2 regions of the Cupriavidus sp. 94F1 genome follow, and region 2 is predicted to be linked to the other one. Evidence: predicted binding sites of a transcription regulator. Region 2 holds the regulator's gene; the other holds the start of a gene.
The links. The regulator LexA, encoded in region 2, represses DNA repair genes until DNA is damaged. The targets are predictions, from matches to a motif close to ACTGTATNNNNATACAGT.
Positions count from the first base shown of each region.

Region 1 (15,004 bases), on a different contig from region 2:
CATACAGCTTGCTGCCGTCGAGGCTGGCGATGATGTTCTTGGTCCAGTGGTGGTTGATCGAGCCAGCGGGCAAGTCCACCAGTTTCTGGCCCGGCGCCGAGATGCTGGTCTGTCCCGGCGTGTACGGGAAGCGCAGCACGGCATCGGTATCGGCGACGTAGAAATCATTGCCGACCAGCACCATGCCGAACGGCGAGTGCAGGTTTTGAAGAAAAACCGATCTCTGGTCGGCCACGCCGTCGCCATTGGTGTCGCGCAGCAGCGTGATGCGGTTGGCGCTGGGTGTGCCGGCGCCGGCGCGCTCCTGCGTCTTCTTCATGATCCAGCCCCGGATGCCCTTGTGGTCGTCAGGCTTCGGCGGCGCGTTGGTTTCGGCCACCAGCACATCGCCGTTCGGCAGCACGTACAGCCAGCGCGGATGGTCCAGCTTGTCGGCATAGGCCGCCACCCGCATGCCATCGGCCGCCACGGGCATCTTGCCGTCTTTCCAGCCCTCGGCTGGGGCGATATGGATGGTCGGAAGCACCGTCTTGTGCGGCGCCGGCAATTGCGGGTTCGGACCGATGCCCGCCGTATCGGGTAACTTGGCCGATTCGCCGCAGCCGACCAGCAGCGTGACCGCCACGATCGCAAACAGCGATGCCATCGGATAAATCAGATACTGGCGATAGTCGCGCATGGCGGGCTCCCAGATGCCTTGTCTGATTCGAGCATAGGAGTGCACTTGCGCGATGTATGTCAGCGCCGGTGCAAGACCCTGTCAGGAGCCGTCCGACCCGCTGGCGCGCCTGGGGCAAGGCGTTTTGGGCCGCATTCGGCGCGGTTCTGGCGTCTACCTCAGCAGGCCATGCCGCGCGTGCCATTCGCGCAACGATTCGTCGGGCCAGGTGCCCACATGGCGATGGCCCTTGCCGCGCGGCACATCGACCCATGGCGCGACGTAATCGAGACCGGCCTCCACCACATCGGGCGGCCTGGGCAGCGGCGTGTTGATGGCGCCCGCATACGGATGGACCAGGTCCGGCCAGCGCGGGTCCCACATCCAGAGCGGGCTACCGCACAGCTTGCAGAAGTGGCGGTATCCCTTGGACCGCACCGGCCGCTTGCCGGGCTCGCGGATCACGGCGTGGAAATGCGCCACGTGCTGCTGGCCGGCCACGCGCAGCGTATGGGCATCGCCGCCCAGGTTGATGCCATAGCCGCCGCTGCCGCCGGTCTTGCGGCAGATCGAGCAATGGCAATGCAGGTAGGGGTAGGGCGAATCGGACTCAAGGCTGAACTGCACCGCGCCGCACTGGCACGATCCGTCGAGATGCATGGCAACTCCCCTGGAATCGATGGTCGATGCGGTTCAGTGTGGGCCACGCGCCTGCCTCGATCAAGCCAAAAACATTGCAAATATCGTCAGAAACTGTGGCGTTGTCGGGCGTTGTCTGTCAGTGCGGGCGAGGTTTTGTAAGGAGATGTGTGAATGCGGCACACGGGGCACCGTGCGGCTTCTAAACTGGGCACGCGGTGGGAAACAACGCACCCGTCGTTTTCGATAACAACCACCTGAGAGGTCTCAACATGTCCAAGCAACGAACCATTCGCACCACGTCCCTGATTGGCGCCCTGGCAGCCGGCATGATCTCTGTCACCGCCTTTGCACAGACCACGCAGGCGCCGGCCGCCCCGGCCGACATCACGACTGCGGCCCCGCCGGTCACGACCCAGGTCCAGCCGCCGAAGGACCCGCTCGTGGAACGCCGCGAGGCCCGCAAGGCCGCCAATGACCAGTACAAGGCCGAGAAGAAGGCGGCCAAGGGCGAGTACAAGCAGGATGTGAATGCGGCCAAGTCCGAGCGCAAGGACGCCAAGAAGGCCGCCGACGAGACGGCCAAGGCCGAACTGCAGAACGGTACGACGAAGCAGTAAGGCTTGATGTCCGCGATGTCTGTTTCCCCCTCTTCCATTCCCGGGAGAGGGGGCAAAACCACCGGACATCGGCGATCTACACCAGCCGCGCCCCCGGCCAGGCGCCCGACATCACGATATTGCGCACGGACTGCCGCACCGTCTGCATGATGTCCCACAACTCCGGCACCACCGGCCGGTTGCGCGCCGTGGCCATCGCCACCTGACGCGTCACCACCGGGTCCACCAGCCGCGCCGAATGCAGCCGGCCCTGGGCCACGCGATCGGCCACAGCCGCGAACGGCAGCAGCGTGGCGCCGCAGCCGTCTTCCACCAGCCGCATGGCCACCGTGTTCGAGGCATCGCACTCCATCGCCATGTTCAGCGAGGTGCCCACGCGCGCCGCCAGCGATTCGGCCAGCACGCGCAGCCCGTGCGACGTGCTGGGCAGGATCAGCGGCACTTCGCCCAGGCGGCGCGCCTGGAACGTGGGGCCGAGGTGGCTCCATGACGTGGGCGTGACCAGCGTCAGGTCTTCTTCCAGCAGCACGTCCACCTTGAGCGCGCCCTGCTGTTCGGGCAGGTAGAGCAGGGCCACATCGATATCGCCGGCCGCCAGCCACGCCAGCACCGGGTTGGCCAGACCTTCCACAAAGCGGATCTTCGTCGCCGGAAAGCGCGCCTTCAGCGCCGTGCCGATGGCCGCGAACGCGGTATTGGCGATGGTCGGCTGCGCCGCGATGACCAGCTGCGCCGGCCCCTGTGCGGTGGATGCCCGCACCGCCGCGCGCGCCTCGGCCAGCGTGGCGGCCACCTGTCGCGCGTAACCCAGCAGCGTGGTACCGGCCTCGGTCAGCACCACGCCCCGGCCGCTGCGATGAAACAGCCGGGTGTCGAGCGCGGCCTCCAGCCGGGCAATCTGCCGGCTGACGGTTGACTGGTCGGCGCCAAGTTCCAGCGCGGCACGCGAAATGCTCTGCGTGTTGGCCACGCAGACAAAGCACGCCAGATCGTCGGAATTCAGCGCGGCCGACATGGTTGTCATCCGGCCGATTTTGGCGTATCGCCGATGGCGAACGACGACAGGTGCTCGATGGCCTTGACCAGCCCCGAGTGATCCCAGCCCGCGCCGCCCTGGGCCACGCACACATTGAACAACTGCTGCGTCGATGCCGTATTCGGCATGCCCAGGCCCAGTTGCTTCGCCGTGGACAACGCCAGGTTCAGATCCTTCTGATGCAGTTCGATGCGGAAACCCGGATTGAACGTGCGCTTGATCATCCGTTCGCCGTGGACTTCAAGAATTTTCGAGCTGGCAAAGCCGCCCATCAACGCCTGGCGCACGCGCGCCGGGTCGGCGCCGGCCTTGGCAGCCAGCACCAGCGCCTCGCTGACGGCCTCGATCGTCAGCGCCACGATCACCTGATTGGCCACCTTGGCCACCTGGCCGTCACCGACATTGCCCACCAGCGTGATGTTCTTGCCCATCAATTGCAGCAGCGGCAGCACCTTGTCGAAGACATCCTGCTTGCCGCCGGCCATGATCGACAGCGTGGCCGCCTTGGCGCCCACTTCGCCGCCCGACACCGGCGCATCCACATAGTCGCAGCCGAGCTTTTCGACCCTGGCGGCGAACTCGCGCGTGTCGATCGGCGAGATCGAGCTCATGTCCACGACGATCTTGCCCTGGCTCAGCCCGGCGGCCACGCCGTTGTCACCGAACAGCACCCGCGCCACGTCGGGCGTATCGGGCAGCATCAGGAAGATGATGTCGGCCTGTCTGGCCACCTCGGTGGCGTTGGCGCATGGCTGCACGCCGCGGTCGAGCAGGTCCTGCGGCACGCCGCTGCGCGTGTGCGCGTAGACGGTATGGCCGCCGGCCTGCAAGTGTTCCGCCATGGGCTTGCCCATGACGCCCAATCCGATAAATCCGAGCTTGCTCATGATTCCTTCCTGTTCAAAATGGCTTCAGGACGCAAAGCGGTCGCGCAGCGCGCGGGCCGCATCGCGCAGCAATACATGGTCGATGCCCACCGCCACGAAGTGCGCGCCCATATCCAGGTAGCGCCGCGCGTCGGCTTCGACCGGCGTCAGCGTGCCGATGGCCTTGCCGGCGTGGTTGGCGGCATCGTAGATCTGTTTCACCGCCGCCTGGACATCGGGGTGGTTCGGATTGCCCAGATGCCCGTAGGCCGCGGCCAGGTCGTTCGGGCCGATGAAAATGCCGTCCACCCCGGGTTCCGCACAAATCTCGGCGGCTGCTTCCACGCCCTTGCGGCTTTCGATCTGCACCAGCACGCAGATGTTGTCGTTGATGGTCTTGAAGAAGTCCGGCAGCGTGCCATAGCGGTTCTGCCGCTGGGCACCCGACACGCCCCGGATGCCGTCGGGCGGATACCGCGTGGCACGCACCGCGCGGCGGGCTTCCTCGGCCGATTCCACGAACGGAATCAGGAAGTTGTAGAAGCCGATATCGAGCAGGCGCTTGAGCATCACCGGGTCGTTCCACGGCGGCCGTACAACGGGGGCGCTGACGCTGTCCTTGAGCGCCATCAACTGGGGCGCGAAGGTCAGCACGTCGTTGGGCGAATGCTCGCCATCGAGCAGCATCCAGTCAAAGCCGGCCAGGCCGACAATCTCGCTGGTCACGGGCTGGCCGAGCGAACTCCACAGGCCAATCAGCCGCTTGCGCGCCAGCACATCGGCCCGGAACCTGTTGGGCAGCGGGTGGATCTGGGGCAGGTGAGGGGTGTTGGACATCGTCGATCTCCTGGATCAGTCGGCGGCCAGCGCGGAAAGCGGGCCCGGCGATTTGCCACGGGCCTGCAGCACGCGGGCGGCGGCATCGTCAAGCTGGGCCAGCGTGCTGCTGTCCACGGGAATGTATTCGGCGCGGGCGCGGCGCCAGGCGCGTTCGGGGTCGCCGGGCAGGCGGACGGCGTCGTTGCCCGGTTGCAGGCGTGACGCCTTCATCCATTCCACGAACGACTCCATCTCGTGGCCGAACGTGGTGCTGCTGCCCAGCCGCCCCGGATCGAAGATGATCGCCAGCATGTTGTTCCACACCGCGTGCTCGTGCGTGAGCGTTTCGGGGCGGATCGTATGGCCGCCGGTCACGGCGGCGCCCAGCAGTTCGCACATCACGGCCAGCACGTAGCCCTTGTGCTCGCCGAACGTGCGCAGCGCGCCCTGTGGCGTGCCGGGGTGCGGGAACATCACGGCGGGGTCGTCGGTGGGGTGGCCCTGCGGGTCCATCAGGCAGCCCGGCGGCACCGGCACGCCCTTGTTGTGGGCCACGCGCACCTTGCCCAGCGCGATGGCGCTGGTGGCGAAGTCCAGCACCAGCGGCGGCTGGCCGGCCACCGGCACGCCAATCGTGAACGGATTGGTACCAAAGCGCGGATCGTAGCCGCCATGCGGGGCCACGATCGGCTTGGATAGCACATTGACGAAGTGGATCGAGATCATGCCGGCCGCCGTGGCCTGTTCGGCCCAGTGGCCCACACGGCCCAGATGGTGCGACCGGCGCAGGCCCAGCACGCACACGCCATGTTCCTTCGCGCGTTCGATGCCCAGGCCCATGGCCTGTTCGGTCACGGCCTGGCCCATGCCACGGTTGCCGTCCAGGCTCAGGATGCCGCCCGATTCATGCACCACGCTGACCTGCTGGTTCAGCTGGAGCTGGTCGGCCTGCCACGACATCACGTACTTGGGAATCATGCCCACGCCATGCGAATCGTGGCCGGACAGGTTGGCCCCCACCAGATGATCGGCGGTCAGCCGGGCCTCGCGGGCGTCGGAGCCCGCCGCCAGCCAAAGGTCTGCCACCCATTGGTGCAGGCCGGCAGTCGGGATACGGTGATCACTCATGCTTACTCCAGGTGAATATTGGCCACCTTGATCAGGTTTGCCCATTTGGCGACTTCGCTCTTCTGGAAATTGCCCAGTTCGGTGGGGCCGGCGCCCGACGGCTCCACCCCCATCGACGCCAGCCTGGCGCGCACGTCCGGCTGGCGGATGATCTTGCCGATCTCGCTCGACAGCTTGTCGACGATGGGCCTGGGCGTGCCGGCCGGCGCGAAGATGGCCTGCCACGACACGATCTCGTAGCCGTTCAGGCCCGACTCCGCCATGGTCGGTACGTCGGGCAGCTCGGCCGCGCGTTTGGCGCCGGTAGTGGCCAGCGCGCGGAACTTGCCCGACTGGATCATCGGCATGGCGGCCACGCTGTTCTCGAACACCAGGTCCACCTGGTTGCCCAGCAGCGCCTGCACCGCCTGGCTGCTGCCCTTGTAAGGCACATGGGTCATGCGCAACCCGGCCATGTTGGCAAACAGTTCGGCAGCCAGGTGCTGCGACGTGCCATTGCCCGACGAACCGAAATTGACCGTACCCGGCTTGGCCTTGGCGGCGGCGATCACGTCCTGCACACTTTTCCACGGGCTGTTGGCATTGACCACCAGCACGTTCGGCAACGTGCCGATCAGCGCGATGGGCTGGAAGTTCTTGACCGGGTCATACGGCATCTTCGGGTACAGGCTCACGTTGATGGCGTGCGAGCTGATCGTGCCGCCCAGCAGCGTGTAGCCGTCAGCGGGGGCCTTGGCCACGTAGTCGGAACCGATATTGCCGCCCGCGCCGGCGCGGTTTTCCACCACCACCGATTGCCCCAGCACCTGCGACAGCCGCTGGCCGATCAGCCGGCCCAGCAGGTCGGTGGTGCCCCCGGCGGCAAACGGCACCACGTAGGTGATGGGCTTGCTCGGGTAGTGATCGGCACCCTGGGCGCGGGCCTGCGTGGCGACCGCCATGCATCCGGTACAAAGCACGGCCAGCATCGGCCGCATCAGGCGATGGGGAAAATTCATATCATGTCTCCTGTAGCGCGAACGTTCGTGTGCGGCAGTCCCGGTCCGGGCTGCCGTTCTGCCTGACGGTTTCCGCAACGGAAACGTGGGTCAGGCGGGGCGTCTTGTGCTGCGCCTCGCCCGCAAATCTACACGGGCCCGGGCGGTGGCGACTTGCAGAATTTGCATAACAGAAATGCACGATAGGCCGCGCAGCCGCGCACGTCAAACGGAACAATTGCAGACATTGCGATCCTGCCGCCGATCTTTCACGTCGATAACGCGACCACACCCGACATGACCTCCCACGCCTCCCAGACGGCCCGCACCGGCGGCCGTGTCCTTGTAGACCAACTACGCATCCATGGCACCGAACGCATTTTCTGCGTGCCGGGCGAGAGCTTTCTCGACGTGCTGGACGCGCTGCACGACCAGCCGGCCATCGACCTTGTGGTCTGCAAGCACGAAGGCGCCGCCGCCAACATGGCCGAGGCCGACGGCAAGCTGACGGGGCGTCCCGGCATCTGCTTCGTGACGCGCGGCCCCGGTGCCACGCATGGCAGCATCGGCGTGCATATCGCCCAGCAGGACTCCACGCCGATGATCCTGTTCGTTGGCCAGATCGCCCGCGAGCACAAGGGGCGCGAGGCATTCCAGGAGGTGGACTACGCGGCCGTGTTCGGGTCGATGTGCAAGTGGGCGGCCGAGATCGACGATCCGGCACGCATTCCGGAGATGGTGGCGCGCGCGTTCCAGGTGGCCACGTCGGGCCGCCCGGGCCCGGTGGTGCTGGCGCTGCCCGAGGACGTGCTCGATGGTCTGGTGGAAGTGGCCGATGCCGCGCCGTACCGCGCCGTGGCCGCCGCACCGCGCCCCGAAGATGCCCAGGCGCTGGCGGCCGCGCTGGCCGGTGCCCAGCGTCCGCTGGTGATTGCCGGCGGCGCCAACTGGACCGGCCAGACCGTGCGCGACTTCGCCGCGTTCGTCAACGCCTGGGATCTGCCCGTGGCCTGCGCCTTCCGCCGCCAGGACGTGATCGACAACCGCGACCCGCACTACGTGGGCCACCTGAGCCTGGGCGTCAGCCCCAAGCTGGCCGAACGCGTGAAGTCGGCCGACCTGATCGTGGCCTTTGGCACGCGGCTTGGCGATATCGCCACCGATAGCTATTCGCTACTGGAAGTCCCGCAGCCGAAGCAGAAGCTCGTGCATATCCATGCCGACAGCTTCGAGCTGGGCCGCGTCTATCAGGCCACGCTGCCGATCCACGCCGGCGTCGAGCCGGGCGCCGCCATGCTGGCATCGCTGGACGCGCCCGCTTCGGTGGCCTGGACGGACTGGACCGCCGGCGCGCGCGCCGACCACGAGGCCTTTGTCACGCCGCCGAAGCCTCACGCCGAACTGACCGGCGTGGACATGGGCGCCGCCATGGCGCACCTGAACCGGGTGCTGCCCGAGGACGCCATGCTGTCCAACGGCGCTGGCAACTACACGGTCTGGCTGCACCGCTTCTATGCCTACAAGCGTTCGCGTACCCAACTGGCCCCGACGTGCGGCGCGATGGGCTACGGCCTGCCGGCCGCCATTGCCGCCAAGCTGCGCTTTCCGGAAAAAACCGTGGTGTGCTTTGCCGGCGACGGCTGTTTTCTGATGTATCCGCAGGAAATCGCCACGGCCGCCGCCCACGGCGTGAACCTGATCGTGATCGTGGTGAACAACCGCATGTACGGCACGATCCGGATGCACCAGGAGCGCCGCTATCCGGGCCGCCAGAGCGGCACGCGCATCGTCAATCCCGACTTTGTGCAAATGGCCAAGGCTTGCGGCGCCTGGGCCGAGCGCGTGGAGCGGACCGAGGACTTCGCCGCCGCCTTCGAACGGGCGCAGCAGGCCGGCAAGCCGGCCGTGCTGGAACTGGTGACCGATCCGCGGCAGATCACGCCGGCGATGCGCGTGACCGATCTGCCGCAATGATAGGGCGGTGAACAGGTCAGCAAAAAGTGATCTGAAAGCAGGATCTGCCAGCGGTTTAGTCCAAATTATAGGATTTCAATAATTCGGACTAAACCTCGGCGGCGTCCGAACGGTGCCTAGAAGAGGGAACCCTGCGGCCGGGCCTCATGCCCGGTTTCGCGCTGTGCGTGCGGGGCGCCCGGCTTGGCCAGGATCTGGCGGATCTGCGCCAGATAACGTTCACCCACCGCCCGGTGGGTCTTGCGGGCCTCGTCGGCAAAGCTGCGGCGCGACGGCGGCCGGATGTTCAGCAGGCGGCAAATCGTTGAGAGATAAGGCTTTTTCCCGTCCGCGGCGGTGCGGCGCGCGGCCGACACCAAGGCTGCGTCGCCAATCCGTCCACGCAGCCAGACCAGTACCTGGCGGTCATATTCATTCTGCACACGGATCAGGTGTTCCATTTCAGGGCTCCGAAGGTTCCGACACTGTTTAATCCATCTCACGACGTTGGTACTGTCTATCCATACAGTACACTGTAAATATATACAGTGGTTCGGAAATTTCAAGGGCGCAGTCAGACACGATGCGAGACGGCGAGGGGGCGCCAATGCCACAATGGCAGCCCACCGCAAGGACACTTGTGCCATGGCCGCGCCTGCCCCCGATCACAGCCAGACCTTTGACCAGCTTCGCCCCCGCCTGCAGGGCATTGCGTACCGCATGCTGGGCGCCGTGGCCGAGGCCGAGGATGTCGTGCAGGACGCCTGGCTGCGCTGGCACGGCACCGATCGCAACGCCATCGACAACCCCGAGGCGTGGCTGGTATCGGTGACCACGCGGCTGGCCATCGATCATCTGCGCGCGGCCAGGCTGCAGCGCGAGCACTACGCCGGTATCTGGCTGCCTGAGCCGCTAATGTCCGAAGGCGCCGATACGCCCGAAGCCCTCTACGAGCGTGCCGACGACGTGTCGGTGGCGTTCCTGTTCCTGCTGGAACGCCTGACGCCCGAAGCGCGCGCGGCCTTTCTGCTGCGTGAAGTGTTCGACGCCGACTACAGCCAGGTGGCCGAGGTCATCGGCAAGAGCGAGGCGGCCTGCCGCCAGCTGGTGAGCCGCGCCAAGACCCAGTTGCGCGATGCCCGACCGCAATCCCCCGTACGCAAGGACGCGCACCTGACCCTGGTGCGGCGCTTTGCCCAGGCGCTGGAGCAGGGCACATTCGACGCGATCCGGGACCTGCTGGCCGACGAAGCCACGCTGATTGGCGACGGCGGCGGCAAGGTGTCGAGCTTTCCGAAGCCGCTGGTCGGCGGCGGCAAGATCGCGCAAGTCCTCTTCGCGGCGCAGCGGCGCGGCCTGGCGGTGCATGTGCAAATGGTGGTGCTCAACGGCCAGTGGGCGCTGCTGCGCTTTGTCGATGGCCAGCTCGAATCGGCCCAGAGCATCGAGACCGATGGCGAGCGCATTGTCAGCATCCACGCACAACGCAACCCCGACAAGCTCAGGCGCATCCTGTCAGCCATCGCGCGCCCGTGAATTCCGCATCCGCCGTGTTTTTTGCTCATTGCCAGCCCCCTGAACCATGCGCCTGCCCAGCCTGATCGCACTCCAGATGCTTGAGTGCGCTGCCCGACTTGGCAGCTTCACGCGCGCCGCGGCCGAACTGAACGTCACCGAAAGCGCGATTTCCCGGCAGATCCAGGCCATGGAGGAACGGCTAGGCGTGCGTTTCTTCGAACGGGTGCGCCAGCGCGTGGTGCTGACGCCCGACGGCGACCGCTATGTGCGCGACATCCGCGCCGAACTGAAGGCCATCGAGCGCGCCACCAAGGATCTGGCGTCGCGCGCTGGCGGCATGGAGGTGCTGGAACTCGCCGTCGTGCCCACTTTCGCCACGCAATGGCTGATTCCGCGCCTGGCCGGCTTCCGGGCCGAGCATCCACGCATCGTCGTCAATATCCACGCGCGGCCCGAGCCGTTCCACTTTGCCGATTCGCTGTTCGATGCGGCCATCTATTTTGGCAACGACGCCTGGGACGGGCATCCGTCGGCCACGCTGCTGGAAGAGGGGCCGTCGATCCCGGTGTGCAGCCCGCGACTGCTGCAGGGCGCGGCCCTGCGCCAACGCGAAGACCTGCTGAGCATGCCGCTGCTGCATCTGGCCAGCCGCCCCGATGCATGGCCCGACTGGTTCGGCGGCGACGACGAGGCGATCCGGCGCCGCGCGCGCCTGGGGCCGCGCTACGACCTGTTCACGATGGTCACGGGCGCAGCGATCTGCGGGCTTGGCATCGCCGTTTTGCCAGAAATGATGGTGCGCACGGAGATCGAAAGCGGCCAGCTGGCGGCGCTGCCGTTCGCCGGGGCGCCGGCGTCCGGTCGGCACGGCGCCTATTTCCTGACCTACCGGCAGGCCAAACCCGGCGACGGCACGGATCGGGACAAGGCGGCGCTGTTTGCCGACTGGCTGCTGCGCCAGTGCGAGGGCACCTGAATTCCGATCGCCCATCCGGCCGGGCATCAAGTTAATGCGTAAAGCGCATCAAGTCGCCCGGAAATATCACTTGCCGCCCGAAAGCCGCCCGACCACACTTGGCGGCTCTTTTTGTGATCCCGTCGTCCCCGGAATAACATGTCTGCCGCTTTCACGTCCCCCAGCCAGATCCGCGCCCAGTTCTCGCGCGCCATGTCCGATATGTACCGTGCCGAGGTGCCGCAGTACGGCACGCTGATGGCGCTGGTATCCGATGTCAATGCCGAAGTGCTGGCCAGCGTCGGTGCCGTGGCCGCCGGTGCGGCCGGCCAGGAATCGCGCATCGAGGTGGAGCGCCACGGCGCCATCCGCGTGGGTACACCTGAGGAATTGGCCACGATCCGTCGCCTGTTCGCCGTGATGGGCATGTTCCCGGTGGGTTACTACGATTTGTCCGTGGCCGGCGTGCCGGTCCACTCCACGGCGTTCCGGCCGAAGGACACCGCCGGCCTGGCCGAGAACCCGTTCCGCGTCTTCACGTCGCTACTGCGCCTGGACCTGATCCAGGACGCCGCGCTGCGCGACGCCGCCGCGGCAGTGCTGGCCACGCGGTCGATCTTCACGCCGGGCTGCCTGGCACTGATCGAGCGCGCCGAGCAGCAGGGCGGCCTGGCTGCCGACGACGCCGCCCGCTTCGTGGCCGAGGCGCTGGAGACATTCCGCTGGCACGGCAAGTCCACCGTCGAAGCCGACCTGTACTGGAAGCTGCGCAAGACGCATCCGCTGATCGCGGACATCGTGTGCTTCCCCGGCCCGCACATCAACCACCTGACCCCGCGCACGCTGGACATCGATATCGTCCAGACGCAGATGCCGGCACGCGGCATCAGCCCGAAGGCCGTGGTGGAAGGCCCGCCGACGCGCCGCTGCCCGATCCTGTTGCGTCAGACCAGTTTCCTGGCCCTGAGCGAGCCGGTCACCTTCCGAGATGGCGGCGAAGCCGGCACCCATACGGCGCGCTTTGGCGAGATCGAGCAACGCGGCGTGGCGCTGACCGCCAAGGGCCGCAAGCTCTACGACGAACTGCTGAACGAAGTACGCAAGGTCATCACCCCGGCTGGCGACGGTTCGAACGCCGACGCCTATCGCAAGACGCTTGGCGACGTCTTCCGGGCGTTCCCGGACGACCACCAGTCGCTGCGCCAGCAGGGCCTGGCGTATTACCGCTACGCGGTGGGCAATGCGGCGGCCGATGGTGGCGATCTGGAAGCACTGATTGCCGCCGGCGCGCTGGTGGCTGAGCCGATCACCTACGAAGACTTCCTGCCGGTCAGCGCCGCCGGCATCTTCCAGTCGAACCTGGGCGACGAAAACCGCGACGACCTGCAGGCATCGCCCAACCGCGCGGCTTTCGAGCAGGCGCTGGGCGCGACGGTCAGCGATGAACTGGCGCTGTACGCCGCAGAGCAACAGGCGTCGCTGGACGCGGCGCTGAAGACGCTGGGGTTGGCCGCAAGCGTTTAATGCACCCTCGGTTTGCTTCCCTCTTCCGCCTGCGGGAGAGGGGAGCAAACCAGACCGCCAGCCGCCACAAAAGAAAGAGGCCCGCCAGGCAGTGACCTGTGCGGGCCCATAGAAAGACGAAGGGAAAGTCTTCGCCGTGGAGTCTGGACGCTTTACGATCCGATGAAGCTCAATCGTTGGTCAGACGTGGATCAGACGTGGATCAGACGTGGATCAGAAGCGGTGGCGCACGCCGATGATGGCGCCGAACTGGCTCTGGCCGGCACGTACCTGCTCGCTGGTGGCGGTCAGCGTGGTGGCGCTGCCGTTCAGCGACGGGCCAAAGCCCGACAGGCCCATCGACGAACCGCTGCGGTTCTGCGCGTAGGCGGTGATCGCGTAGAGGTCGGTGCGCTTGGACAGCGCATAGGTACCCGACAGCACGAAGCTGTACGGATCGCCGTTGCTGTTGCGCACGTCGGTGTAGTAGGCGGCGCCGGTCACGGCGATGGCCGGGGTCACCTGGTAGGTGGCGCCGACCCAGTACAGGTTGGTGCGCAGCGAGCTGCTGGCGAAGTCGCCGTAGTACCAGCGATAGCCGGCAAACGCGCGGCCACGGCCAAAGTTGTAGCTGGCACCGATGGTGGCGCGGCGCTCGCGGTTGTCGTCGGTGGCGACGGTGCTGCCACGCACTTCGTCATAGACCACGCGTGCCGACACCGGACCGGCATCGTAGCCACCGGCCACCGACCAGTTGCGGCCAGCCTTGTAGTCGCCCGGCACTTCGCCGCCGGCGCTGCTGTCGTAGCCGGTGCTGTAGAACAGGCCGTAGTAGAACGCGCCGGTCTGGCCGGTGAACTTCAGCGAATTGTCCGCACGGCCCGACATCCACTTGTCATGCATCAACACCGAATAGCGCGTGGCGATGGCCATCGGGTCGTAGGCCAGCGAAAAGTCGTACAGCACCGTCTGGTGACGACCCAGCGACAGCGTGCCGTACTGATTCTGCAGACCCACGAAGGCCTGCCGGCCGAACAGGCGGCCGCCCTGGTTCAGGCTGCCGGTATCCAGATCAAAACCGCTCTCCAGCGTGAAGACCGCCTTCAGGCCACCGCCCAGGTCTTCGGCGCCACGCAGGCCCCAACGCGACGTCGACAGGTTGCCGGCCGACATCCGCACCAGATTGTTGCTGCCGCCGGTAGTGGTGTTCGGGGCGTGGGTCAGGAACTCCACGCCGGCATCCACCACGCCATACAGCGTGATGCTCGATTGAGCCTGCGCCGTGGCGGGCAGGGCAGGCAGGACGGCCATGGCGGCCAGGCAGGCGAGACGGGTCTTCATGCTTCGTTATCCTTGTAGTGAGACGCGCGCACGCGCGCCTCCGTAAGGGCTCAGGCGCGATGCGGCGCCTGAAATGTAACGATTAGCGACAAAGCAAAGAAGAGCGAATCGTCTGACAGTTTGTCTTGAGATGTGAACAATCGGGGCGGGGGTTCGATGCTGTGCCCGGTTTCAGCGTTCGGCGATTGCGTGTCCATCGGGGCCTATCAAGAATGGGCGCCATTCTTGATGGAGACGACATGGCTGATATCAGGTATGCACTGCGGGACGGCGACGCCACGACAACGGGCGGCGTCCTGATCGCCGACAAACGTTTCTTCTTCACGCATCACGGCAAGACCGTCGCCTTGGAAGGCGACACGGCCACTTGCCCGGCCTGCAAGGCCCAGGGTCGCGTCTATAACGACTGCACCCCAAATTTCGATGTCATGGGAATGCGGCTCCTGGTGAGCGGCGCGCGCGTGTACTGCAAGTGCGCCGAGCCGCCCCGCGTTATCCATTCGCAGCAAGATTTTTCCATCGAGGTCGTTGATCGAGCGGTGGCTGCGCCATTCGCGGCAACTGCGGGCGCCACGGCTTCCGCACCAAGCCCCGATGTTCCGGCTTCGGCGGGTCCCATGTTCAACGAGCGATTCGTATTGCGGGATAGCCGTTCCAAGGCGCCCTTGACTCGTGTTGCGTATGCCCTGCAAAGAGCGGATGGCAGTCTTGAGTTCGGGACAACGGACGCCGAAGGCAAAACCCACATGCTGTCCGCCACCGTCGAGTCTGAACACATCACCATCTACGTGGAGGGGGAAGCATGACCGTGTTCGTAACGAATGCCGAGGGAAAACGATTTAAGCGAATTGCGACGCGTACGACAACCAGCATGAAGGATGACGCCATCAAGAACGTGGAAGTCGAGCGCGAATTCGTTGAAGTGCTAGTGCTGGATGGCGCGATTATATCGGCCGGGTCCCAATGGGGCCATGTTGCCATCGAGATCGAT
Region 1 covers NZ_JBYOJT010000006.1:364,458-379,461, reverse strand. Annotated here, with positions in the region: gene AC3FJ6_RS17750 (PQQ-dependent sugar dehydrogenase) at 1-646, opposite strand, end outside; gene AC3FJ6_RS17745 (GFA family protein) at 833-1,318, opposite strand; gene AC3FJ6_RS17740 (hypothetical protein) at 1,570-1,917, shown strand; gene AC3FJ6_RS17735 (LysR family transcriptional regulator) at 1,994-2,932, opposite strand; gene AC3FJ6_RS17730 (2-hydroxy-3-oxopropionate reductase) at 2,938-3,840, opposite strand; gene garL (2-dehydro-3-deoxyglucarate aldolase) at 3,865-4,656, opposite strand; gene AC3FJ6_RS17720 (malate/lactate/ureidoglycolate dehydrogenase) at 4,672-5,766, opposite strand; gene AC3FJ6_RS17715 (Bug family tripartite tricarboxylate transporter substrate binding protein) at 5,769-6,764, opposite strand; gene AC3FJ6_RS17710 (thiamine pyrophosphate-binding protein) at 7,041-8,717, shown strand; gene AC3FJ6_RS17705 (CppA family protein) at 8,834-9,157, opposite strand; gene AC3FJ6_RS17700 (RNA polymerase sigma-70 factor) at 9,342-10,232, shown strand; gene AC3FJ6_RS17695 (LysR substrate-binding domain-containing protein) at 10,279-11,190, shown strand; gene hglS (2-oxoadipate dioxygenase/decarboxylase HglS) at 11,329-12,693, shown strand; gene AC3FJ6_RS17685 (porin) at 12,907-14,013, opposite strand; gene AC3FJ6_RS17680 (PAAR domain-containing protein) at 14,253-14,819, shown strand; gene AC3FJ6_RS17675 (hypothetical protein) at 14,816-15,004, shown strand, end outside.
Region 1: AC3FJ6_RS17705 (CppA family protein) is a predicted target of LexA. The motif match lies at 9,229-9,246, and genes of this name have one in related genera.

Region 2 (15,004 bases):
CGGGCCAGGTCGGTCACCGTGGTGGCCTCGCCCTTGGCCAGCATCATCAGGCAGCTTGCCTGGGCCTGGGTCATGTCCAGGCTGCTGACCTCCTGCTCCACGCCCTGCGACAGCGTGTTCTTGGCGCGCCCCAGCAGGTAGCCGACGCTCTTGCCGATTTCATAGTCGGCCGGGTCGAACAGGTCTTCGGGCGGGGGTAGGGGTGTCGGGTAGGTCATCTCTTGTCGCTGCAATCTTTGCCTGGGCAAATATAAGCATGCCGCAAGTGATGTTCAAGCACTGAAATTTGTTATTGCGGAAAACGCAATGACGCGTCTTGATCTATGCTGGACAGCAATAGGGTGTTCTGCGCTGCAACATGCTAGAATGTCGGGTTAATTTTTTCCGATAGCTCCGCCTTCAGGGGACGCCGAATGACCCGCGCCATCCGTAATATCGCCATCATCGCTCACGTCGATCATGGCAAGACCACCCTGGTCGACCAACTCCTGCGCCAGGCAGGCACCTTCCGCGACAACCAGCAAATCGCCGAACGGGTGATGGACTCGAACGACCTGGAAAAGGAACGCGGGATTACCATCCTCGCGAAGAACTGTGCCGTCGAGTACAACGGCACGCACATCAACATTGTCGATACCCCGGGCCACGCCGACTTCGGCGGTGAAGTGGAGCGCGTCCTGTCGATGGTCGACGGCGTGCTGCTGCTGGTGGACGCCGTGGAAGGCCCGATGCCGCAAACGCGTTTCGTGACGCGCAAGGCACTGGCCCTGGGCCTGAAGCCCATCGTGGTGATCAACAAGATCGACCGCCCGGGCGCCCGCCCGGACTGGGTGATCAACCAGACCTTCGACCTGTTCGACAAGCTGGGCGCCAACGACGACCAGCTCGATTTCTCGGTGATCTACGCGTCGGGCCTGAACGGCTACGCCGGCCTGACCGAGGACGTGCGCGACGGCGACATGAAGCCGCTGTTCGAGACCGTGCTGGACAAGGTACCGGTGCGTAACGACGACCCGAACGGCCCGCTGCAGATGCAGATCATCTCGCTGGACTATTCGAGCTACGTCGGCAAGATCGGCGTGGGCCGCATTTCCCGTGGCCGCGCCAAGCCGCTGCAGGACGTGGTGGTCAAGTTCGGCCCGGAAGGCAATCCGATCAAGGGCCGTATCAACCAGGTGCTGAAGTTCAGCGGCCTGGAGCGCGAAATCGTGGCCGAGGCGGAAGCCGGCGACATCGTGCTGATCAACGGTATCGAGGAACTGGGCATCGGCTGCACCGTGTGCGCCCCGGAAGCCCAGGACGCGCTGCCGATGCTGAAGGTGGACGAGCCGACGCTGACGATGAACTTCTGCGTCAACACGTCGCCGCTGGCCGGCCGTGAAGGCAAGTTCGTGACCAGCCGCCAGCTGCGCGAGCGTCTGGACCGCGAACTGAAGTCGAACGTGGCGCTGCGCGTGGCCGATACCGGCGACGACACCATCTTCGAAGTGTCGGGCCGTGGCGAACTGCACCTGACCATTCTGCTGGAAAACATGCGCCGTGAAGGCTACGAGCTGGCCGTGTCGCGTCCGCGCGTGGTGTTCAAGGACATCGGCGGCGTCAAGCACGAGCCGTACGAACTGCTGACCGTGGACGTCGAAGACGGCCACCAGGGTTCGGTCATGGAAGAGCTGGGCCGCCGCAAGGGCGAACTGCTCGACATGGCGTCGGACGGCAAGGGCCGTACCCGCCTGGAATACCGCATTCCGGCGCGTGGCCTGATCGGCTTCCAGGGTGAATTCCTGACGCTGACCCGTGGTACGGGCCTGATCAGCCACATCTTCGACGACTACGCGCCGGTGCGCGAAGGCGGCCTGGGCGAGCGCCACAACGGCGTGCTGATCTCGCAGGACGACGGCGACGCCGTGGCCTACGCGCTGTGGAAGCTGCAGGATCGCGGCCGCATGTTCGTGAAGCCGGGCGATGCGCTGTACGAAGGCATGATCATCGGCATCCACAGCCGCGACAACGACCTGGTCGTGAACCCGATCAAGGGCAAGCAGCTGACCAACGTGCGCGCGTCGGGTACCGACGAAGCGGTGCGCCTGGTGCCGCCGATCCAGATGTCGCTGGAATACGCGGTGGAATTCATCGCCGACGACGAACTGGTGGAAATCACGCCGAAGAGCATCCGTCTGCGCAAGCGTCACCTGAAGGAGCACGAGCGCAAGCGTGCTTCGCGCGACGCGAACTGATTTCCGGCGTCCGGCCTGCTGGCCGGTCCTTGGAAACGAAAACCGCGCCCATGTGGCGCGGTTTTTTTTCGTCGCCCGACTTAGGTTTGCTCCCCTCTCCCGCTCGCGGGAGAGGGGCCGGGGGAGAGGGCAAGCATATCAACCTCCGAAGCCGCAGCCCGTGGTCCTCGCCACTCCGGCGGCTTCCACAAATACCGGAGATCGCGCTCGCGCCGCACATCGGCAAACATGTCGCGCCATTCGTGAAACGTCAGCGTCAGCGGGTTGTAGGTACGGACCTGGCGCGTGATGCCGTATTGCGGCGCCTCCTGCTCGGGCACGAAGGTGCCGAACATGCGGTCCCAGACCGTCAGCACGCCGGCGTAGTTGCGGTCGATGTACTGCGGATTCTTCGCATGATGTACGCGGTGCACACTTGGCGTATTGACGATCTTCTCAACGATCGGCCAGCGTTGTCCGAGCCGCGTATGGACGAAGAACTGGAACGCGAGGTTCAGGCCGACGGCCAGGATGACCCAATCTGGAGAAAATCCGATAAAAGCCAGCGGAATCCAGAACATCCACATGCCCGAGACCGGATAGGTCAGGCTTTGCCGGAACGCCGTGGAGAAGTTCATGCCTTCCGACGAGTGATGGGCCACGTGCGACGCCCACATCCATCGCACCCGATGGCTGGCGCGGTGGAACCAGTAATAAAGAAAGTCCTGCAGCAGCAACAGCAGCGCAAAAGACCACCACGTCTGGGGCACGGCGCGCAGGCCGTGGGCGTAGCACCATGTGTAGACCGTGCGGATCATCAACCAGAGAAAGAAGGCGTCCGATGCCTGGTGCATCAGCGCCAGCGTGGCGTTCGACAGCGTGTCGCGCCAACTGTAGACCGAGCGGTCGCGCCTGGACCAGTACCAGGCCTCCCAGCCAATCGTCAGCACGAAGACTGGCGCGAAGGCTAGCAGGATCAGGCCGGGGTCAAAACCCTGGGCGGGGGTAGCGCCCGATGTCATGGAGGATGTCATGGCGCAAGTGTGCATATTTCCGCCAGATTCGCACCGAGGATTTCCTCCATACGCACGTCAAGTGGCGCCCGCTTAACGTTTTGCGATCCATCACGAAAATGAAGGACTGACTATCACCGGGAGGCAATCAAGTCGGCCACGACAATGCCGTCATTGGGGCGACGGCCATGGAGGAGTGGCCGATATTCAAGTCACGGAGAGAACTGCCCCATGTTTCGCAACACTACGATTGGAACCCGTTTGTGGCTTCTGACAATTGTCACAAACTTGTTGCTGTTGATTGTCGGTGCCGTTGGTTGGATCGGCATGTCGCGTAGCAACGACGCCACGCGCCAGATCTACCAGCAGCAATTGTCGGCCGCCACGTATCTGGCGGAGGCGCGCTCGAATCAACTGCTGGTGCGTGTGCTGCTGGACCAGGCGGCCTTTGCCACCGAGGCGGCCGATGCCAAGGCCCGCGCCGCCACGGCCCAGGACTTCGCGCGGCTGTCCGACGCCGCATGGCAGTCGTATCTGGCCATTCCGCGAACCGACGAGCAGACACGCGCCACCGAGAATGTGTCAGAGAAACGCCGCGCGCTGTTCCAGGAGGGCGTGACGCCGATGATCGCCGCCCTCAACGCGGGCAACCGCGAGGCGATGATGAAGGCGGTCATGGAGACAATTCCGAAACTCGATATCCAGTTCACCGCCGTCAATACGGAACTTGGGCGCCTGCAAGTGGAAAGCGCCAAGGCCGTCTACGAGAATTCCCAGCATCGCTACGACAGGCTGCTGACCGTTTCCATCGCGGTCCTGGTGCTTGGCCTGGCGTTCAGCACCGTGGTGGCCTGGCGCCTGCGTGCGTCGATCGTCCATCCGCTGGATATCGCCATTGGCCGTTTCGCGCGCATGGCGGACGGCGATCTTAGTATTTCGGCGATGCGCGATGGCGCTGCAATCGCCGACGAGCACGCAAGAAGCGAGACCAGCCGCATGCTCGGCATGCTGGGGCGCATGCAGGGGCGTCTGGCCGAGATGGTGGGCGAAGTGCGCAGCGGCGCCGATTCGATTGCGGCGGCGAGCCAGCAGATTGCCAGCGGGAATGCCAACCTGTCGCAGCGTACCGAGCAGCAGGCCGCGTCGCTTCAGGAGACCGCTTCGAGCATGGAGGAGTTGACCAGCACCGTGCGCCACAACGCCGATAGCGCCCGCGAGGCCAGCACCTTGGCGGTGGATGCGCGCCGGCTGGCAGAGACCGGCAGCCAGGCCGTGTCGCGGGTGCAGAGCACGATGCAGCAGATCGACACCGGCGCCAACAAGGTGGTGGACATCATCGAGGTGATCGAGAAGATCGCCTTCCAGACCAATATCCTGGCGCTCAATGCGGCCGTGGAGGCCGCGCGGGCCGGCGAGCACGGCCGTGGCTTCGCGGTGGTGGCGGGCGACGTGCGCGATCTGTCGCAGCGGTGCGCGGCGGCGTCGAAGGAAATCCGCACGCTGATCGGCGCCTCGGTGTCGAATGTGCGCGAAGGCACATCGCTGGTGGACGACGCGGAGCGCGCCATGCAGGACATCGTCAATGCGGTGCGCCGCGTGAGCGATATCGTCGGCGGCATCAGCGCGGCGTCGGACGAACAGTCGCGCGGCATCGAACAGGTGAACGTGGCCGTCTCGCATATGGACGGCATGACGCAGCAGAACGCGGCGCTGGTGGAGGAAGCCGCCGCGGCGGCCGGGTCGCTCGAAGACCAGGCGCAACGGCTGACAGGGCTGATGTCGGCCTTCCGGCTGGCGTGATCGCCAGGGCTGCAGCGGCTCGACAGACGATAAGCCGATTCTGAAACGGCGCCGTCATCGAATCCGGGCAAGGCAGGTGGCGTAAAATTGCCGCCTACTGGAACGGAGACGGATATGACGGAGTTTGTATCGACGGCGGTGCAGGGCGGTGTGGCCTATCTGACGCTGACCCGCCCGCAGGCCCTGAATGCGTTGTCGCTCGACATGATTCGCGCGATCACGCAGGCGTTGCAGCAGTGGGAAACCGATGCCGCCGTGCATGCGGTGGTGGTGGCCGGCGCGGGCGGCAAGGCGTTCTGCGCCGGCGGCGATATCCGCTGGTTCCATCAGGCGTACTACGCCAACGACCCGATGCTCGACCAGTTCTTTGTCGAGGAGTACGCGCTCAACCATCTGATCCACCGCTACCGCAAGCCCTATATCGCCCTGATGGACGGCGTGGTGATGGGCGGCGGCATGGGCATCTCGCAGGGCGCCCGGCTGCGCATCGTCACCGACCGTACCAAGATGGCGATGCCGGAGACGAACATCGGCCTGTTCCCCGATGTGGGCGGCGGCTGGTTCCTGGCGCGTACGCCGGGCCATATCGGCGAGTACCTGGGCCTGACCGGCACGGTGATTCACGCCGCCGACGCCCTGTACGCGAAGCTGGCCGATGCCTATCTGCCGGCCAATGTGATGGCGGAACTGGCGGCATCGCTGCAGGCGCATGCGTTTGACAGCGGCGACGCCGTGCTGGCCCATATCGCCACCTTCACGGGTCAGCACGCGGCGGCGTGCGTGCCGCACGCCAGCCCGCTGGCCCAGCATGCCGGCATGATCGACACGCTGTTTGCCGGCGCCACGGCGCAGGAGATTCTGAGCGCGGTCAGTGACACGGCCGGCGACTGGGCGGCCCAGACCGCCGCCACGCTGCGCAGCCGGTCACCGCTGATGCTTTGCGTCACGCTGGAACAGATCCGCCGTGCGCGCACGATGACGCTGGAAGACGAGCTGCGCATGGAGCTCGACATGATGTACGACGTGTTCCGTCATGGCGACGGCATCGAGGGCATCCGCGCGCTGGTCATCGACAAGGACCACCAGCCGAAATGGAATCCGGCCCGCCTTGACGAAGTGACGCCGGGCCGCGTGCGCGCGTTCTTCGACAGCAAGTGGCGGCGCGAGGAACATCCGCTGGCATCGCTGGCGTAGTCGCTCCGCCCGCTGCGCCATTTGCATCGGCATGGGCGTTGCGCGCGGTGGCCGGCGGCGGCCATGCAAGTCAAGTACAGTGTGGGCAGGGCTGGCCCTGCTGCCGGAGCCGGCCTGTGATTCACTTCGACCGTGTGTGAACAGTGAAAGGAACCGTAATGAGCAATCCTCGTGATGTCGCCGTACTGGTGGGAAGCCTGCGCAAGGAATCCCTGAACCTGAAACTGGCCAAGGCCCTGGCCGCGATTGCGCCGCCGCAGCTCAAGCTCGATATCGTCGAGATTCGCCAGTTGTCCCACTACAACCAGGATGACGACGCCAATCCGCCATCGGAATGGGTGGCCTTCCGTGACCGTATCCGCCGCGCCGATGCCGTCCTGTTCGTTACCCCTGAATACAACCGCTCGGTGCCGGGCGTGCTGAAAAATGCCATCGACGTGGGATCGCGCCCGTATGGGGAAAGCGCCTGGGACGGCAAGCCGGGTGGCGTGATCAGCGCGTCGCCGGGCAATATCGGCGGCTTTGGCGCCAACCACCACCTGCGCCAGTCGCTGGTGTTCCTGAATATTCCGGTGCTGCAACAGCCGGAAGCCTATATCAGCGGGGTGGACAAGCTGTTCGATGAGCAGGGCGGCATCAGCAACGACTCGACCCGGGGCTTCCTGAGCAAGTACCTGACGACCTTCGCGGCCTGGATCGACCGCAACGCCGCGGCGCGCTGACAGTCGGCCGCCGATCGCGCCAGTCCGATTCAAACGTCGGTAAGCCCCGTCCTACAAGGCGAAGCGGGGGAGACCCGACACCGGCAGTGACCCCTGCTTTCTATAGTGAAGCCATGTTCAAACACATAGACAAGGAGGAAACACCATGCCGTACATTCTCGCCTGGCTGCTCGGCGTCCCGGCCTTCGTCCTGATCCTGATCTGGCTCTTCATGCACTGAGTGCAGCCCGCCCAACATGAGAGACGGCGCCTCCGGGCGCCGTTTTTACTGGCCGCGTGCCGCGCACCCGATGTGAGCGTTCCGGGGCGCTGCTCAGGAACGTCATCTCGCGTATACTTGCGGGTCTTCCTCAGTCCGTGGACCCAGAACCGTACCCGGACGCTCCCTCGACGCCATACCCATGACTGCAAATCCGCGCCGCATCTCGGTTGCCCCGATGATGGACTGGACTGATCGCCACTGCCGCACGTTCCATCGCGCGCTGAGCCAGCACACCTGGCTTTATACCGAGATGGTCACCACGGGCGCGCTGCTGCATGGCGATGTGGCGCGGCATCTCGATTTCGACGCGGCCGAGCAGCCCGTGGCACTGCAGCTGGGCGGTAGTGAACCTGCCGATCTCGCGCAGGCGGCGAAGCTGGGTGAGCAGTGGGGCTACAAGGAAATCAACCTCAATTGCGGGTGCCCCTCGGAGCGCGTGCAGCGCGGTGCGTTCGGCGCGTGCCTGATGGCAGAGCCCCAGCTGGTTGCCGATTGCGTCAAGGCGATGCGGGATGTGGTGTCGGTGCCCGTGACGGTGAAGCATCGCATTGGTATCGACACGATCGAGCACTATGACTTTGTTCGCGACTTCGTTGGCATTATTGCCGACGCCGGTTGCGAAACATTTATCGTGCACGCCCGTAATGCCATTCTGAAAGGCCTTAGCCCGAAAGAAAATCGGGAAATTCCGCCGTTGCGGTACGAAGTTGCATACCAGCTGAAGAAAGAATTTCCGCAGCTGGAAATCCTGATTAACGGCGGCATTGTCTCTTATGGCGAAATGGAAGAACATTTGCGCCACGTGGATGGGGTAATGATCGGCCGTCAGGCTTACCACGATCCTTATATCCTCGCCGAAATGGACAGCCGTTTCTACGGCGTTGAATCGCCGATTCCAACGCGCGAAGACGCCGAAATGGCCATGCAAGCCTATATCGGCCATCTGGTGGAGCGGGGCGGCTATATGGGCGCTGCCACCCGGCATATGCTGGGCCTCCATCGCGGGGTCTATGGCGGACGCGGCTGGCGCCGGGTGCTGTCGGATGCACGGCGCATGAACGCTGCCCGCACCCGGGCCGACGTGGATGCGCTATTCGAAGAAGCGCGTTCCCATCTGCGTCCAGACCTCCTGGAGGCGGCCTGAGCGACCCCCGAACGTGACGATCGTATGCGGGCTGGACTGGAGGAAAAACTCTAATTTCGAACGATCGTGCTATGCACATGCCGCAAATGTATGCCCCAAGGGCGTTTGCGGCGGTTGAGGTGACTGGAAACCCGCGTGGGCAAAGGGATTCCCCTAATTCGCCAGTCCTGCGGCATGTTCTTACACTGTGCCTGCCCTCGAATACAGGGCTTTCTTCAACTGATTTTTGAGCCCGCCGTGTGCGGGCTTTTTTTCTGCCCCGTCTCGTTGTTACCACAGCAACCGTGGGTTTGCCCGGATGGTGCGCCGTGCGTTCGGGGTCTACATTGAATGTGCCTTCAGGGCATTGAGATCGCTAATTTAAGAGTCCGCTTGCGAGCGGGCTCTTTTTTTTCGTGGGTCGCGCCATGCACGAATCGCGCATAAAACCGTGGCGTACCTGAACACCAAAAAAAAAGCAGGCGATGCTCGTCGGGAGTGATCGCCTGTCGGGAATGTCGAGGGGGTCAATGTCCCTCGGGGAAGAGTATCCAACAGCATTATTTGCGACAGAACCCTGCCGTGGTGGGGCAAGACCTCCGCTTTTGAAGGGCAGGCCGATACGTCAAGCTCGGGCTATTGTTAAGACATGCCCTGTCGAGCGGCGCGTAGGTCATGTTACGATGCGCTGAAAAATGCCGCGACATTAGCCGGCATGGCGTGGGAGTCGTATCTTCACGGATGCGGCGCCAAGTGGGGGAAAAGCAGTTGGGCTGGCCGGTTCGAGCGGTGTGACGGGGAATGTCGAAGCCAGTGAATCGGAAGCGAGCCCTGAGGAAACGAAATGGAAGCGGAAGAACCATTCGGTGAAGTCTTCGAGGACTACCGGGTGATCTGGGTAGCCGAGCAACTGCAGGACGGCAAATGGACTGCGCGCTATTGCTGGCACCCAGGCACATCGATCGACGCCGGCAAGGCGTTGCAGCGCGACGTCCTGAATGGCAAGTCGAAACGCTTGCTTGGACTTTTTCCGAGCGAGGCAGAGATCATCGCTGCGATCAAGGAAGCCGTGCTGCTGGAAGCGAAGTGGGTGGGCCCCCGATGAAGTCCGGAAGCCATCCGCCAGCGAATCCGAAATTTTTTTGTGCGGAATACTAGCCATCAGCAGAGAATGCTTGTATAGTCTTGTTCTTCGCTGATCGACACAACGGTCAACGAAAAATCTCTACGGTGGCTGTAGCTCAGTTGGTAGAGTCCAGGATTGTGATTCCTGTCGTCGTGGGTTCGAGTCCCATCAGCCACCCCAAAGAATTCCCTTGCAAAACAGCCGCTTAGTCAAGCGGCTGTTTTGCTTTGCACGCATCCCTTCCCACCATCCCTTCCGCCTGGTGCAACCGACCTGACAGCATCCGATTGCGATCGCATACGCCAAGGCGAAGCCGGTCGATGGGCGAAAAAAACCGGACGTTGGCGGGGTCGACAAGGTCCGGTTCTGCGCATGACGCGAATGCGCAGTGATGCGGTTGCGCGCTGATCCGCGTGGCACGCGGCCAGATTTCAATCGAGCAGTTTCGTGGTCGGTTCTGCCAGTTCCAGCATGCGGCAGATGGCTGCCATGTTGCCGACCATCGTGCGACGTTGCGCGCCCTGGTAGACGCGGACGCCCTTGATTTGCCGGAACGGGACCGGCTTGACCGGGCGGCGGGAAGCGATGGGATTCGATTGCAGCATGGCAACACCTCGTAATTTGCGACAGCAGTGGTCCGCGCCCGTCGTCCAGCAAGGACGGGGCGGCATGGGCAAAGCAAAGCGGGTGACCAGGGCAGACGGCCGTGCTGCCTAAGTCTCGGGAGCCGGAGTCGCTGTCAGGCGCCTCCGATCACGCTAGAAGCCTGACGATCGGATCAGGCCGACAGCGATACCTTCAAGGGAGAACTCGTCGCGGCCCGAATGGAGCACGATGTTCTGGAAATCGGGGTTTTCTGCGATCAGTTCGATCGTGTCGCCGCGTTTCTTCAGGCGCTTGACCGTGACGTCCTCGCCCAGGCGGGCTACGACGATCTTGCCGTTGGCTGCCTCGCTGGCTTTCTTCACGGCCAGCAGGTCGCCATCGAGAATGCCGGCGTCGCGCATACTCAGGCCGCGTACGCGCAGCAGGTAGTCCGGACGCTCGTCGAAGACCGATGCATCCACCTGGTACTGACGGTCGATATGTTCTGCGGCAAGGATCGGGCTGCCCGCAGCGACGCGACCGACCAGCGGCAGCGTCAACTGCAGCACGCCTGCCATTGGCAGCGAGAACTGGTCGGAACGTTCCGAATCGCTGCGTGCCACCTTGAGCCGGATGCCGCGCGATGCGCCGGGGGTCAGTTCGATGACGCCCTTGCGTGCCAGCGCCCGCAGATGTTCCTCGGCCGAATTGGGCGAGGAAAAACCAAACTCGGCGGCGATCTCTGCGCGCGTGGGCGGGAAGCCCGTGTTGCGGATCGTGTCGCGGATCAGATCGAAAATCTGCTGCTGCCGGGGTGTCAGGGTCGCCATGGTTCGCCGGTCTCTCGTGCCGAAGCACTGTATGTTTAAACAGTATGCTGTGATTTTATACAGTATCGTGTGAAGTGCAAGCACAATTTGCGCAGTGGGCTCTACATGGGCGACGGCGGCACCGGTGGCTTCGCGGGTTTGCCAAGGGGGCGCTGGGGCGGGGTGGCAGTTACAATCGTCGGCCAGATCCCGGGCCGCGCCCGCCCGGCCAGCCCCCTCAGTCAGCCTATTTACATGTCAGCGTCTTCCTCATCGTTGCCCCGTGTCGTCGTGCTTGCCACCGGCGGCACCATTGCCGGATCGTCCGGCGACCCCGCCAGCAGTGCCCAGTACCAGGCGGCTACCGTGCCGGTGTCGCAACTGGTCCAGGCCGTGCCCGCGCTGGCCGATGTCGCGCGCGTGGAGGCCGAGCAGGTGGCGCAGGTCGACAGCAAGGACATGACGTTCGGTCTCTGGCAGCAGCTGGCGGCGCGGGTGGCGTACTGGTCCGGCCAATCGGACGTGGCCGGCATCGTGATTACGCACGGCACCGATACGCTTGAAGAAACGGCGATGTTTTTGCACCTGACGCAGCCGTGTCCCGTGCCGGTGATCATCACTGCGGCGATGCGCCCGGCAACGTCGCTGTCGGCGGATGGCCCGCTGAACCTGCTCGATGCGGTGCGCGTCGCGGCCCATCCGGACGCGCGGGGCCTGGCTGTGCTGGTGGTGCTGAACCAGCAGATCCACGCCGGGCGCGACGTGACCAAGGCGCATACGTCCGCCGTCGATGCCTTTGTCTCGCCGAATGCCGGTCCGGTCGGCTACGTGCAGGACGCCTATATTCGATTCACGCGTACGCCGTCCCGGCGGGAGGCGCCGTGCTTGCCGGTGCCGTCGGCCTGGCCGATGGTGGAGATCGTGGTCAGCCATGCCCAGCCGGGCAGGGTGGCCGTGGATGCACTGGTGTCGGCTGGTGTGAAGGGGCTGGTCGTGGCCGCCACCGGCAATGGCTCGGTCCACGAAACCCTGGTGGCGGCGTTGGCCGATGCGGCGGCGGCTGGTGTGGCAGTGGTGCGCAGTTCACGTACTGGCGCCGGCCATGTGTCGATTCCGGCGCGGCCGGCGGCGGGGGCTGGCCTGTTTGCGTCGGCGGCCGACCTCAACCCTTACAAGGCGCGCGTGCTGCTGCTGGTGGCGCTGGCAGCCGACCCCGCGCTCGGCGTCGATGCCGGGCGCCTGCAGTCGCTTTTTGCCGCCTGCTGAGCCGCCTGCACCGCGTACCTTGCGGATTCCCGGGTTTCCGGGCTATACTCGCCGGCTATTCAACCTTGCCGCACCGGACGTGACGCCCGGGTGGCTCATCCCAAAAGGAGCGTCAATGCGTCATTACGAAATCGTATTTATCGTCCATCCGGACCAAAGCGAACAAGTGCCGGCGATGATCGAGCGTTACAAGCAGCTCGTCACGTCGCAAAATGGCCAGATCCATCGCGTGGAAGACTGGGGTCGTCGTCAGATGGCCTACATGATCCAGAAGCTGGCCAAGGCTCACTACGTTTGTCTGAACATCGAATGCGGCAAGGACACGCTGGCTGAACTCGAGCACGCGTTCAAGTTCAATGACGCCGTGCTGCGTCACCTGATCGTCCAGACCAAGAAGGCTGAAACCGCGCCGTCGCCGATGATGAAGGAAGTGCAGCGCGAAGAAGCCCGCAAGGCCGCGCAAACGACCACGGAAGGCCAGGCCGCCTGAGTGCGGACTGCTGTGTCGCGGTGAACCAGCTTCGGCTGACCGCCACGCTCGCCGAGCGAGATACGCTGCGCTATACGCCAGCCGGCATCCCTGTCGTCAACTGCATCCTGCAGCATGCCGGCGAGGTGATGGAGGCGGAAACGCCCAGGCAGGTGGAATTCGCAGTGGTGGCCATGGGCATCGGCCCGATTGGCCAGCGGCTCGAGCGCATGCCGCTCGGCACGCTGCTCGACTGCGAAGGCTTTCTGGCCCGCAAGCACCGCAACAGCAAGACACTGGTCTTTCACATCACTCGATGTAAAGCATTCGAAAAGGATTGAATCATGGCATTCGTCAAACGTGACAACAAGAACAAGAAGCGCTTCCAGCAACAGAACCCGCTGTTCAAGCGCAAGCGCTTCTGCCGCTTCACCGTGGCTGGCGTCGAACAGATCGACTACAAGGATCTGGACACGCTGAAGGACTTCATCGGCGACAACGGCAAGATCACGCCGGCTCGTCTGACCGGTACCAAGGCGCACTATCAGCGTCAGCTGGATACGGCCATCAAGCGCGCCCGCTTCCTGGCGCTGATGCCGTACACCGACCTGCACAAGAACTGATAGTCCCGGGACCGCAAGGAGAAATACACGATGCAAGTCATTCTGCTGGAAAAAGTCATCAACCTGGGCAACCTGGGCGACATCGTTCGCGTGAAGGACGGTTACGCACGTAACTTCCTGATCCCGACCAAGCGCGCTCGCCGTGCTACGCAAACCGCCATCGCCGAATTCGAAGTGAAGCGCGCCGAGCTGGAAAAGGCCGCTGCCGCCAAGCTGGCTGCTTCGCAAGCCGAAGGCGAGAAGCTGAACGGTCTGACCGTCCAGATCACGCAGAAGTCGGGCGTGGACGGCCGTCTGTTCGGTTCGGTGACCAACGCCGACATCGCCCAAGCCCTGGAAGGCCAAGGCTTCAAGGTCGAGAAGTCGCAAGTGCGCCTGCCGAACGGCCCGCTGAAGATGGTTGGCGACTACGCCGTTGGCGTGTCGCTGCACACCGACGTGCTGGTCGACATCACCGTTTCGGTGCTGGGCGAGCACGTCTAAGCTGTACGCGTCCACGATGTGCCGGTCCGGACCGGCGCGTCGGATGCACAAAAAAGGCAGGAGCCACGCTCCTGCCTTTTTTTGTTTTTTGCGTGGCGCCCGGCGCCGTTATAATTCCCTCCCATGAACGCGCCCGCCGCAGATCCCCAACTAGACAACCTCAAGGTTCCTCCGCACTCGATCGAGGCCGAACAATCGGTGCTTGGCGGGTTGCTGCTGGATAACGCCGCCTGGGACCGCATCGCCGACTTCCTGTCCGAAGCCGATTTCTATCGGTTTGACCATCGGGTGATCTTCCAGAGCATCGCCCGCCTGATCTCCGCCACCAAGCCGGCGGACGTGATCACGGTCTTCGAAATGCTTCAGGTGGCCGGCAAGGCCGAGGAAGTGGGCGGGCTGGCCTATCTGAATTCGCTGGCGCAGAATACGCCGAGCGCAGCCAATATCCGTCGCTACGCCGAGATCGTTCGGGAACGCTCGGTCCTGCGCAAGCTTGTGACGGTTGCCGACGACATCGCTTCCGCGGCTTTCGCGCCCAAGGGGCGCGAGGTGCGCGAACTGCTCGACGAGGCCGAATCCAAGGTTTTTGCGATTGCGGAAGAAGGCTCGCGTGGCCAGAAGGGCTTTCAGGAGATCCAGCCGCTGCTGACGCAGGTGGTGGAGCGGATCGACGAGCTCTATCACCGCGACAGCACCACGGACGTGACCGGCGTGCCGACCGGCTTCATCGACCTGGACCGCATGACCAGCGGTATGCAGCCGGGCGACCTGATTATCGTCGCCGGTCGCCCCTCGATGGGTAAAACCGCGTTTTCGCTGAATATTGGCGAGCATGTGGCGGTAGAGCAGGGCTTGCCCGTGGCCGTGTTCTCGATGGAAATGGCAGGCGTGCAGCTGGCCATGCGTATGCTGGGCTCGGTGGGTCGCCTGGACCAGCACCGCCTGCGTACCGGCCGCCTGCTGGACGAGGACTGGCCGCGGCTGACGCACTCGATCCAGCGCATGAACGATGCGCAGCTGTTCATCGACGAGACGCCTGCGCTGAATCCAATGGAATTGCGGGCCCGTTCGCGCCGGCTGGCGCGCCAGTGCGGCCAGCTGGGCCTGATCATCATCGATTACCTGCAGCTGATGTCGGGATCGGGTGGCGGGGAAAACCGGGCCACGGAAATTTCCGAAATTTCTCGGTCGTTGAAGGGGCTGGCCAAGGAGCTCAACTGCCCGGTTATCGCGCTGTCGCAGCTGAACCGAAGCCTGGAGCAACGTCCGAACAAGCGCCCCGTCATGTCCGACCTGCGCGAATCGGGCGCCATCGA
Region 2 covers NZ_JBYOJT010000001.1:75,804-90,807, reverse strand. Annotated here, with positions in the region: gene AC3FJ6_RS00420 (MarR family winged helix-turn-helix transcriptional regulator) at 1-218, opposite strand, end outside; gene typA (translational GTPase TypA) at 414-2,234, shown strand; gene AC3FJ6_RS00410 (sterol desaturase family protein) at 2,315-3,235, opposite strand; gene AC3FJ6_RS00405 (methyl-accepting chemotaxis protein) at 3,458-5,026, shown strand; gene AC3FJ6_RS00400 (enoyl-CoA hydratase/isomerase family protein) at 5,141-6,220, shown strand; gene AC3FJ6_RS00395 (NADPH-dependent FMN reductase) at 6,379-6,942, shown strand; gene dusA (tRNA dihydrouridine(20/20a) synthase DusA) at 7,344-8,348, shown strand; gene AC3FJ6_RS00385 (hypothetical protein) at 9,172-9,432, shown strand; tRNA gene AC3FJ6_RS00380 (tRNA-His) at 9,558-9,633, shown strand; gene AC3FJ6_RS00375 (hypothetical protein) at 9,885-10,058, opposite strand; gene lexA (transcriptional repressor LexA) at 10,212-10,868, opposite strand; gene AC3FJ6_RS00365 (asparaginase) at 11,103-12,113, shown strand; gene rpsF (30S ribosomal protein S6) at 12,229-12,603, shown strand; gene priB (primosomal replication protein N) at 12,624-12,923, shown strand; gene rpsR (30S ribosomal protein S18) at 12,927-13,205, shown strand; gene rplI (50S ribosomal protein L9) at 13,236-13,688, shown strand; gene AC3FJ6_RS00340 (replicative DNA helicase) at 13,812-15,004, shown strand, end outside.